DNA from 3 places in the Allobosea sp. NPDC003192 genome. Region 2 is predicted to be linked to each of the others. Evidence: predicted binding sites of a transcription regulator. Region 2 holds the regulator's gene; each other region holds the start of a gene.
The links. Region 2 encodes LexA, which represses DNA repair genes until DNA is damaged. Its sites were predicted from a motif close to TGTTCNNNNTGTGTTCNG; they were not measured.

Region 1 (3,257 bases), on a different contig from region 2:
CGCTCAGGCTGATGACTGTCCTGCGCAACAAAGCGCAAGACGCGCTCGCGGCCGAAGCGAGCGACCAGCCGGTCGACCAGATCAGCTACGGCTTCCTCCTCGACGGCGCGCCCGTCGAGGCTCGCCTGCGGCGTGCCGAGCGGCTCGCAGACCGGCACGGCAAGCCTGATCGCATCATAGCCGAAGCCGGGGTCGAGCGGATCGGCCAGGCTGTCGATGCGCTCGCGATAGAGCCGCAGGATCGCGGCGGCATCGCGCGAGGGCCGGCCGGTCTCCAGCTGAAGCCTTCGCACCGCGCCATCGCTGCGGAAAAAGCTGACCTCGAAAGCGCGCCCGCCATCGCCGCGGGCCTCGAGCAGGCGCCCGGCCTCGCCGAGCAGGCGGGCGACGATCGCCTCCAGCCCGTCGGTATCCTGTAGCGGATCGGGGAAATGCCGCTCGACCACGCAATCAGGCGGCGGCCGCAAGGGCGTGATCCGGGCATCCTCTTGGCCAAGGATGCGGCGCAGCTTCGTGACCAGCGCCTCGCCGAAGCGGGCGGCAAGCGTGTGCGAGGGCCGCCCGGCGAGATCGCCCAGCGTCTTCAGCCCGGCGCGCGACAGGGCGATAACCGTTTCGGACGAAGCCTCCAACGCTGCGACCTGCAGCGGCAGCGTCCGCTCTTCATCCTCGCCCGGTAACGAGATGGCGCAGCGGCCGAAGCGAGAAAGGGCGCGGGCCGCATGCGGCGTACCGGCTATGCTGGCGAAGACGGTGAGCCCGAGCCAATCCATGCTGCGGCCGACGCGCTGGCGCAGCGCCGCCTCACCACCGAAGAGATGGGCGCAACCGGTGATGTCGAGCACCAGCCCATGCGGCGGATCGAGCGCGACGAGCGGGGTGAAGCGGTCACAGAGCGCGGCGAGCCATTCGATCAGGCGCTGGTCGGCGGCCGGATCGGCCTCGACCACCGTCAATTCCGGTATGCGGGCGCGAGCATCGGCCAGGGTCAGGCCGCGGGTCAGGCCGAGCGCGACGGCGCGCTTGTCGCAGTCGGCGAGGCGCAGCGCGCCGCGATCCTGCTCGACCAGGACGAGCGGGCGCTCATCCGGCCCGGCGGAGCCCCGCCGGCACAGGCGCTCGCTCGCCAAATACGGAAACCAGAGGGCGAGATAGCGGCGCTGCATCCTTTCTGCCTCCCTTCCCCCCGATCCGGTCCCGGAAACATCGTTCGTCACGGTTCCACTCCACACGCCACTCACGCTCACCAAGGCCGCCGCGATGGCGCAGCAGCCGTAATCCGAAGGCGGGATCGCCCGGCGCCTCCGCCTCCCGCGCCCGCGACGGCAAAGCGCGCACCTGCCAACGCGTGCTGGCGGCGCTGGGCTCCGGCTGCGCGGCTACCCGCAACAATAAGGTCAGGACGCCGGAGGTCTCCGCCGCCAGGGCCAGGCGGCGGCTAGCAGTCAGGTCGAACTGGCGCGGCGCGCCCCAGGGCTCGATCAGCGTCGCCCCGAGCGCGGCGCAGCGCGCCGCTTCCGCCCCGGCCCGCAGCGCGCCCTCGCCGTCCCTGACCCTGACCAAGAGGATCTGCGCGGGATCGAGCCCGAGCTCGGCCAGGCCCGGCGGATGCAGGCGCCCGGCCTCGGCATCGAGGAAATCCTGCCGGACCCAGAGCACCGGCCGCGAGCCGGCGGCACGCAGGGCCAAGGCCGCGGCGAAGCCCGTCGCGGCCGGGAGATCGGCTCCGGCCGAGGCGTAGACCTCATGCAGGGCGGAGCGCGCGATGCCGCCGCCCAGCGGCTCGTCGAGCGAGGGCGTCCCCAAAGCGACGCGCTCCACCGGCGAAAGCTCGCGCGACAGCCCCGCCAGAGCGAGGCTCTGCCGCAAGGCAGCCAGAGAACGGGTGGAAGCGTCTGCCATCGGAGTATATGTTCACTTTTTGTTCCAGATATAAAGCGACTCCAAAACACTCCGGAGTCAAGCCCACACACGCTCCCGCTTGCCTGCGGGCGCCTCACTGCTGTCATATCAGGGCAAACCGGATCGCTTATCAGCCCCGCGCCGCCCAGCTTGCGGCCTCGCCTGGAGACCGCCATGAGTTCGGGACTGTTCGCCCTCCTCGACGACGTCGCAGCCCTGGCCAAGGTCGCTGCGGCCGCACTAGACGACGCCGCGGCGCAGGCGACCAAGGCCGGCGCCAAGGCGGCCGGCATCGTCATCGACGACGCGGCGGTGACGCCGCGCTATGCCGTCGGCTTCGCGGCGGAACGCGAGCTGCCGATCATCGGCAAGATCGCGCTCGGCTCGCTGAAGAACAAGCTGCTTTTCCTGCTGCCGGCGGCGCTGGTGCTCAGCCTGGTCGCGCCCTGGGCGATCACGCCGCTGCTGATGGCGGGCGGCGCCTATCTCTGCTTCGAGGGCTTCGAGAAGGTCTACGAGCTCGTCGTGCCGCATGCGCATCACGACGAGGCCGCCGGCGAGGGCGGCACCAACATCCTCGACTCCAAGGAGCTTGAGAACCAGAAGATCGCCGGTGCGATCAAGACCGACTTCATCCTCTCGGCCGAGATCATGGCGATCACGCTCTCCGGCGTCACCACCTCCTCCTTCTGGATGCAAGCGCTGGTACTGGCCGTGGTCGGCCTCGGCATGACCGTGCTGGTCTATGGCGTCGTCGCCCTGATCGTGAAGGCTGACGATGCCGGCGTCGCCCTGTCGCGCAGCGGCATCCTGCCGGTCCGGCTCCTCGGCCGCGGGCTCGTCTCCGGCATGCCGCCCTTCCTCAAGCTGCTGAGCGCGGTCGGCACCGCGGCGATGCTCTGGGTCGGCGGCGGCATCATCATCCACGGCCTCGCCGGCTATGGGCTCGCCGGGATCGAGCATGCCATTCACGATGTCGCCGTCATGGTCGGAAAGGTCTGGCCGCCGCTCACGGGCGTGCTGGAATGGCTGACGACAGCGGCTGCCTCCGCGGTGTTCGGGCTCATCGTCGGCGGGCTTTGCCTCATCGGCATGCATTTCATCGTCGAGCCGATCCTGAAGGCGCGGCGCGGCGGCGGAGTGAAGCCGACAGCCCTGCCGGAAAAGCAGACCCACTAGGCAGCAACGGACCCGCACGACGGCCCGAAATCTGCTAGCGCTGGCAACCGGTCCGGCTCGCGGACCGCGGTGCCTCCATGCTGCAGTTCCTTGCCACCAGCACGCCCTTCTTCGCTGTGATCGCGCTCGGCGCCTTCACGGCCTGGCGCGGGCTGTTCAGTGCCGACGCGGTCAGG
Region 2 (3,257 bases):
GCGCTGCTCGGCCCGAGCTTCCAGATGTCGTTCGGGGCCGTGGCGGCGCTGATCGCCTTCGCCGAGCGCTGGCAGGAGCGGGCGCCGGATGCCGCTGCGGCCTCCTGGCCCTGGCCGCTGCGACCGCTCTGGCTCTCGGCTGTCGGCATCCTGACCACGACCATGGTCGCGACCGCGGCGACGGCGCCCTATGGCGTCTTCCATTTCCAGACCTTCAATCCGTTCGGCCTGCTCGGCAATGCGCTGGCGCTGCCGTTCGTCTCGCTGATCGTGATGCCGGCTGCGGTCTTCGGCGTGCTCGCCTATCCGTTCGGGCTCGACTGGCCGGCCTGGGCGCTGATGGGCTGGGCCTCGGGCCTCGTGCTCCAACTCGCCCATTGGGTTGCCGGCATCGACCGCTCGACGCTGGTGCTGCCGGCCTTCGGCTCACTCGCCCTGATCCTGTTCTCGCTGTCGTTGCTCTGGCTGACCTTGTGGACGACGGCGCTGCGCCTTCTCGCAGCCCTGCCATTGGTCGGCGGGCTGGCGCTGGCCTCGGCTCCATCACGGCCGGACATTCTGATCGAGCGCGACGGCTCGGGCGTGCTGGTGCGCGGACCGGAAGGGAAGATGGTGCTGGCCGGAAAGCCGAGCCGCTTCGTACTGACGCGATGGCTGCATGCCGACGGCGATTCCCGCTCGCCAGACGATGCCGCCTTGCGCGAGGGGGCCGTCTGCGATGCGCGCGGCTGCGTGATCCGCCTGCCGGATGGCCGCTCGGTTGCCTATACGCGCGACCGCATCGCCCTGGTCGAAGACTGCCAGCGCGCCGATCTCGTAGTGACGTCACTCTACTGGACGGCCTCTTGCGCTGCCCGCCTGATCGACCGCAGCGCGCTCATCCGCGACGGCGCGACCGCGTATCACACGGCTCGCGGCGGCTGGCGCGCCTATACGGCCGACGACGTCTCACGCCTGCGTCCATGGACCCGCGCGCGACCGGAACCGAGGCCGGCGCCAGAACCCGCTCCTGCGCCGGCCCCCGCGGCTGCGGAGTCGGCACTGGAAGCCGAGGCCCTTCAGTAACGCCGCATCAGATTGACCAGCCGACCCTGGATCTTGACCCGGTCAGGCCCGAGCACGCGCGTCTCATAAGCCGGATTGGCGGCTTCGAGCGCGATCGAGGAGCCGCGCTTGCGCAAGCGCTTCAGCGTCGCTTCCTCGTCATCGATCAGGGCGACGATGATGTCGCCGGTATTGGCGGTGTCCTGCTTGCGGATCACGACCGTGTCGCCGTCGAGGATACCGGCTTCGATCATCGAATCGCCGCGGACCTCGAGCGCGTAATGCTCGCCGCCGCCGAGCATGTCTGCCGGCATCGAGACGCTATGGCTGCGATCCTGGATCGCCGAGATCGGCGTGCCCGCAGCGATACGGCCCATGACCGGGATGGAGACGGTGGAACGCCCATTCTCCTCGGCGGCCGGTGGACGCGGTTTCGTCAGGTTGGCCGTCGGTGCCGCGACAGGCGATGTCTGGCCGAGACCGCCCTGGACGACCGAGGGGCTGAAGCGGCCGCGCTGGGCCTGTGGCCCGCCGATGCCATCCGGCATCTTGATGACTTCGAGGGCGCGTGCCCGGTTCGGCAGCCGGCGAATGAAGCCACGCTCCTCGAGCGCCATGATCAATCGGTGGATGCCGGATTTGGAGCGCAGGTCGAGCGCATCCTTCATCTCGTCGAAGGAGGGGGGCACGCCGGATTCGCGCAAGCGCTCATGGATGAAGCGAAGCAGTTCGAACTGTTTGCGTGTCAGCATGGTCGCGCCGCTCGCCTCTCGGGCTAGAATCGAAACAAAGCACGAACACCATACGCGTTCGCCTTGTGTTCCGCAAGGCGCTTCCTGCCCTAAGGTGAACGGATCAGCGCAGCCGGATGATGCGGCAGGGATCGCCAGCCTTGGCCGCTTCGGCAAAGACCGGGCGGATCACCAGCGCCTCGGCGCGCGACAGGTTCGCCAGCATCGAGGAATCCTGCTTGGCGAAGGGTCTGACGCGCCGCTCGCCATCGGCCGTCTCGACCGTGGCGCGCAGATAATCCTGGCGTTCGTCATTGGCCGGCAGATCGGCCGCGAGGATGGCGGGTTCGCTACGATCGCGCTCGGGATCGGCGATGCCGAGCAGAGCCTCGACCAACGGCATCGCGAAGAGATGCCCGCACACGATCGAAGAGACCGGGTTGCCGGGCAGGCCGAGCGCGACCATCGGCCCGAGCCGGCCCATCATCATCGGCTTGCCCGGGCGCATCGCGATCTTCCAGAAGCCGAGCGCCATGCCCTGCGCCTTCAGCGCCGCCTGGACGAGATCGTGCTCGCCGACCGAGGCGCCGCCGAGGGTGATCAGCACGTCGGACCCGGCCGCGCGTGCCGCCTCGATCTTGGCTGCGAGATCGGGATGGTTGTCGCGGGCGATGCCGAGGTCGAGCGCCGTGCCGCCGGCCTGCTCGATCAGAGCGGCGAGGGCGAAGCTGTTGGAGGCGACGATCTGATCGGGGCCGACCGGCTCGCCCGGCAGGACGAGTTCGTCGCCGGTGGCGAGGATGGCGACCAGCGGCTTGCGGCGGACCGAAAGAGTCGGATGACCAGCGGCGGCAGCGAGGCCGAGCGCGGCGCTGTCGAGCCGGCGCCCGGCCTGCAGCAGGATCTCGCCGGCCTGAAAATCGAGACCGGCCGGGCGGATGAACTGCCCCTTGTTCGCCGGCTTGGTGACGCGGATGACCGGGCCGCCGACGCCCTCGGCGTGCTCCTGGATCAGGATCGCATCGGCACCGTCGGGGATCGGGGCGCCGGTGAAGATGCGCACCGTCTCGCCTGGGCCGACAGGGCCGGGAAAGCCGCGGCCGGCGGCGGATTCGCCGACGACCTTCAGCTCCTTGCCCGGTTCCAGATCGGCGGCGCGGGCGGCATAGCCGTCCATGGCCGAATTGGCGAAGGGCGGTTGGGTCCGGAGCGCGGCGACATCCTCAGCCAGCACGCGGCCGGCACATTGTGCCAGCGGCAGCCTCTCGGCTTGTGTCGGGCCGGGCACGCTGTCGAGCAGTGCCTTGAGCGCGACGGGAACGGGAGTGAGGCTCATGCCGATGGCTCTGCGATCTCATAGGTTCCGGACTTGCCGCCGGATTTATGCACGAGTCGGACGCCTTCGATATGCATGGCGCGATCGACCGCCTTCACCATGTCGTAGACGGTGAGGCAGGCGACGCTGACGGCGGTCAGTGCCTC
Region 3 (3,257 bases), on a different contig from region 2:
CAGACCCGGTCCGCATCGAGCGCCGGCTGCGCCCGCCGGTCGAGGATGCGGTAGATGTAATAGCGGCGCGTCGCTGAGATGCGGGCATCGAAGCTGTCGGACACTGCCTCGGCACTCAGCACCGCGACCGGCAGGCGCTTCAACCGAGCGTTGCTGGCGTCACGCACCACATCGGTGCGCCAGTCCTTGTCGAGATCGACATGGACGACCTGATGGGTGGCATGGACGCCGGCATCGGTACGCCCGGCGCAATGCAGGCGCACGGCATGACCGCAGAAGGCCTCGACCGCCTCCTCGACGCTCTGCTGCACCGACGGCCCGTTGAGCTGGCGCTGCCAGCCTGAGAAGGGCGTGCCGTCATATTCGATGACGAGCTTGTAGCGCGGCATCTCTAGAGCTTCGCGCCCGCAGTCAGCCGCGCCCCGCGCAGGAACTCCTGGGCGCTCATCGGCCCCTTGCCGGCGCGCTGGACCTGAAGAAGCTTCACCGCCCCGACCGCGCAGGCGATCGTCCCGTCATCGTCGAGCAGCGTGCCCGGCTCGGCGGCGCCGCCGGCACGGGCGGTGCGCAGGAGCTTCAGCCGCTCCGGCCCCTTGCCGAGATCGACCTCGACGAAGGCGCCCGGGAAGGGCGAGAGGCCGCGGACGACATCGTGGACCTGCTGCGCCGGCCGGTTCCAGCTCAGCCTGGCCTCGTCATTGCCGATCTTGCTGGCATAGGTGACGCCCTCTTCGGGCTGCGGCGTGAAGCGCAGGCCGCCGCGGCCGAGTGCGGCGAGCGCCCGGACCATCAGGTCGGCGCCAAGGCCGGCAAGCCGGTCATGCATGTCGCCGGCCGTGGCGTTGCCGTCGATCGCAAGCCGCTCGACCATGGCGACCGGGCCGGTGTCGAGCCCCTCCTCCATCTTCATCACGCAGACGCCGGTCTCGGCATCGCCGGCCATGATGGCGCGCTGGATCGGCGCCGCGCCACGCCAGCGCGGCAGCAGCGACGCATGCAGATTGAGGCAACCGAGCTCCGGCACCTCCAGGATCGCCTTGGGCAGGATCAGGCCATAGGCGACGACCACGGCGACATCGGCCTGGTGCGAGGCCATGACCTCGGCGGCCTCGGCGTTCTTCAGCGTCTTCGGCGAGAAGACCGGGATGCCGAAGCGCTCGGCCGTGACCTGGACCGGCGAGGGTCTGAGTTCCATGCCGCGCCCGGCCGGCGCCGGGGCGCGGGTGTAGACGGAGACGACCTCGTGACCCTGGCCGATGATCTCGGTCAGGGTGGGCACGGCGAAATCCGGCGTGCCCATGAAGATGACGCGCAAGCTCATAGTTTAACGCCCCGGCCGGTCAGGCTGCGCTCTCCCGCTTCGCCGCCTTGGCGAAGCGCTTGTTCACCCGGTCGCGCTTCAGCCGCGACAGGTAATCGATGAAGAGCACGCCGTTGAGATGGTCGATCTCATGCTGCAGGCAGGTGGCTAGCAGGCCGTCGGCCTCGACCTCCTGCGCCTTGCCGTCGAGATCGCGATAGCTGACCTTGACCCGCGCCGGACGTTCGACCTCCTCGTAATATTCGGGGATCGAAAGGCAGCCCTCCTCATAGGAGCTAAGTTCCTCCGAGCGCCAGGTCACCTCGGGGTTGATAAAGATCCTCGGCTCGCGCTGCTGCTCCTCACCTTCTGCCGCCTGCTTCGAGACGTCGATGGTGATCAGGCGGACCGGCTCGCCGATCTGGATCGCGGCAAGGCCGATTCCCGGCGCGTCGTACATCGTCTCCAGCATGTCCTCGGCGAGCTTGCGGATCTCCGGCGTGATGTCGCCGATCGGCGCGGAAACCTTGCGGAGCATCGAATCGGGCAGAATGACGAGGGGGCGGATGGCCATAGGGCTCTCAGGGACGATGATCGGGAGTTGCCGCGACATAAGCTTTTGTGAAGAAGCGGTCAAACTGTTCCGCTTATGTTCTAGAATTGCCAGCCGAATCGTGTAGGCTTGGGGGTATGAACCAGATCGCCTTCGTCCTGCTGGAACGGCCCGTAAGCTGGGCCGAAGCCGCCCTTGGCTTCGCCGGGCTGACGCTCACCCTGCTGATGCTGGCTCTGCTCTCGTCCTGGCGCGGCTCGCGCCGACGCGAAATGGAGGCAGCGATAGCGGCCGAGCGCGCCCGCGAGATGGATGACAAGGTCGCCGAAATGAACCGGCAGCAGGCCGAGCTTTCCGGCCGCATGCAGACCATGGCCGAGATCCTCTCGACCCGGCAGGGCGACCTCGCCCGCCTCGTCGCCGACCGGATGGACGGGCTGCGCCAGCAGGTCGGCGCCGGGCTGGAGCAGAATGTCCGGCAGACCAATGAGAGCCTCGGCAAGTTGCAGGAGCGCCTCGCCGTCATCGACAACGCCCAGAAGAACCTGACCGAACTCACCGGCGAGGTGGTGACGCTGAAGGACGTGCTCGCCAACAAGCAGGCGCGCGGCGCCTATGGCCAGGGCCGGATGGAGGCGATCATTCGTGACGGCCTTCCAGCGGCCTTCTTTTCATTTCAACCAACGCTCTCCACCGGCAAGCGGCCGGATTGCCTCGTCACCCTGCCCGGCGACGGGCGCGGCCTCGTCATCGATGCCAAGTTTCCGCTGGAGAGCTTCACCATGCTGCGCGAGGCGCGTGGCGACGAAGCGAAGAAGCAGGCTTCGGCGCGGGTGCGCACCGATGTCGGCCAGCACGTCAAGGACATCGCCGAGCGCTATTTCCTGCCCGGCGAGACGCAGGACATGGCGCTGCTCTTCGTGCCGTCGGAGGCGATCTATGCCGATCTGCACGAGCATTTCGACGATGTGATCCAGAAGGCGCACCGGGCGCGGGTGATGATCGTCTCGCCCTCGCTGCTGGCCTTGGCGATCCAGTTGATGCAGTCGCTGGTGCGCGATGCCCGCATGCGCGAGGAGGCGCGCGTCATCCAGTCCGAGGTCGGCAAGCTGCTCGACGATGTCCGCCGCCTCGGCGAGCGCGTCGACAAGCTCGACAACCATTTCCGCCAGGCGCAGGACGACGTCGCCCAGATCAAGACCTCGGCCGGCAAGGTCACCGGCCGGGCCGAGAAGATCGGCGCGCTCGAATTCGACGACGCCCGCCCGAACGAGCCGCAACTGCCCTTCGCGAAAGCTGTGAAATTGAAGGCGGCTGAGTAAGCTTTAGCCTCAGCGCGGCCGGGGGAGTTGCCGTTCGGCCTCGCCGATCAGGCTGTCCTGGCCATCGGTCGGGCCGCCATGG

Region 1: the regulator LexA is predicted to act here: its motif matches at 1,912-1,929, upstream of ACQKLX_RS15250 (ImuA family protein).
Region 3: the regulator LexA is predicted to act here: its motif matches at 1,940-1,957, upstream of ACQKLX_RS15085 (DNA recombination protein RmuC).

What each region holds. Positions count from the first base shown of each region.
Region 1 covers NZ_JBNNPK010000010.1:57,886-61,142, reverse strand. Annotated here, with positions in the region: gene ACQKLX_RS15255 (Y-family DNA polymerase) at 1-1,166, opposite strand, end outside; gene ACQKLX_RS15250 (ImuA family protein) at 1,084-1,902, opposite strand; gene ACQKLX_RS15245 (DUF808 domain-containing protein) at 2,077-3,081, shown strand; gene ACQKLX_RS15240 (AEC family transporter) at 3,159-3,257, shown strand, end outside.
Region 2 covers NZ_JBNNPK010000001.1:250,457-253,713, reverse strand. Annotated here, with positions in the region: gene ACQKLX_RS01200 (ComEC/Rec2 family competence protein) at 1-1,065, shown strand, start outside; gene lexA (transcriptional repressor LexA) at 1,059-1,796, opposite strand; gene ACQKLX_RS01190 (molybdopterin molybdotransferase MoeA) at 1,900-3,111, opposite strand; gene moaC (cyclic pyranopterin monophosphate synthase MoaC) at 3,108-3,257, opposite strand, start outside.
Region 3 covers NZ_JBNNPK010000010.1:30,517-33,773, reverse strand. Annotated here, with positions in the region: gene truA (tRNA pseudouridine(38-40) synthase TruA) at 1-389, opposite strand, end outside; gene fmt (methionyl-tRNA formyltransferase) at 392-1,321, opposite strand; gene def (peptide deformylase) at 1,341-1,874, opposite strand; gene ACQKLX_RS15085 (DNA recombination protein RmuC) at 1,991-3,175, shown strand; gene ACQKLX_RS15080 (hypothetical protein) at 3,185-3,257, opposite strand, start outside.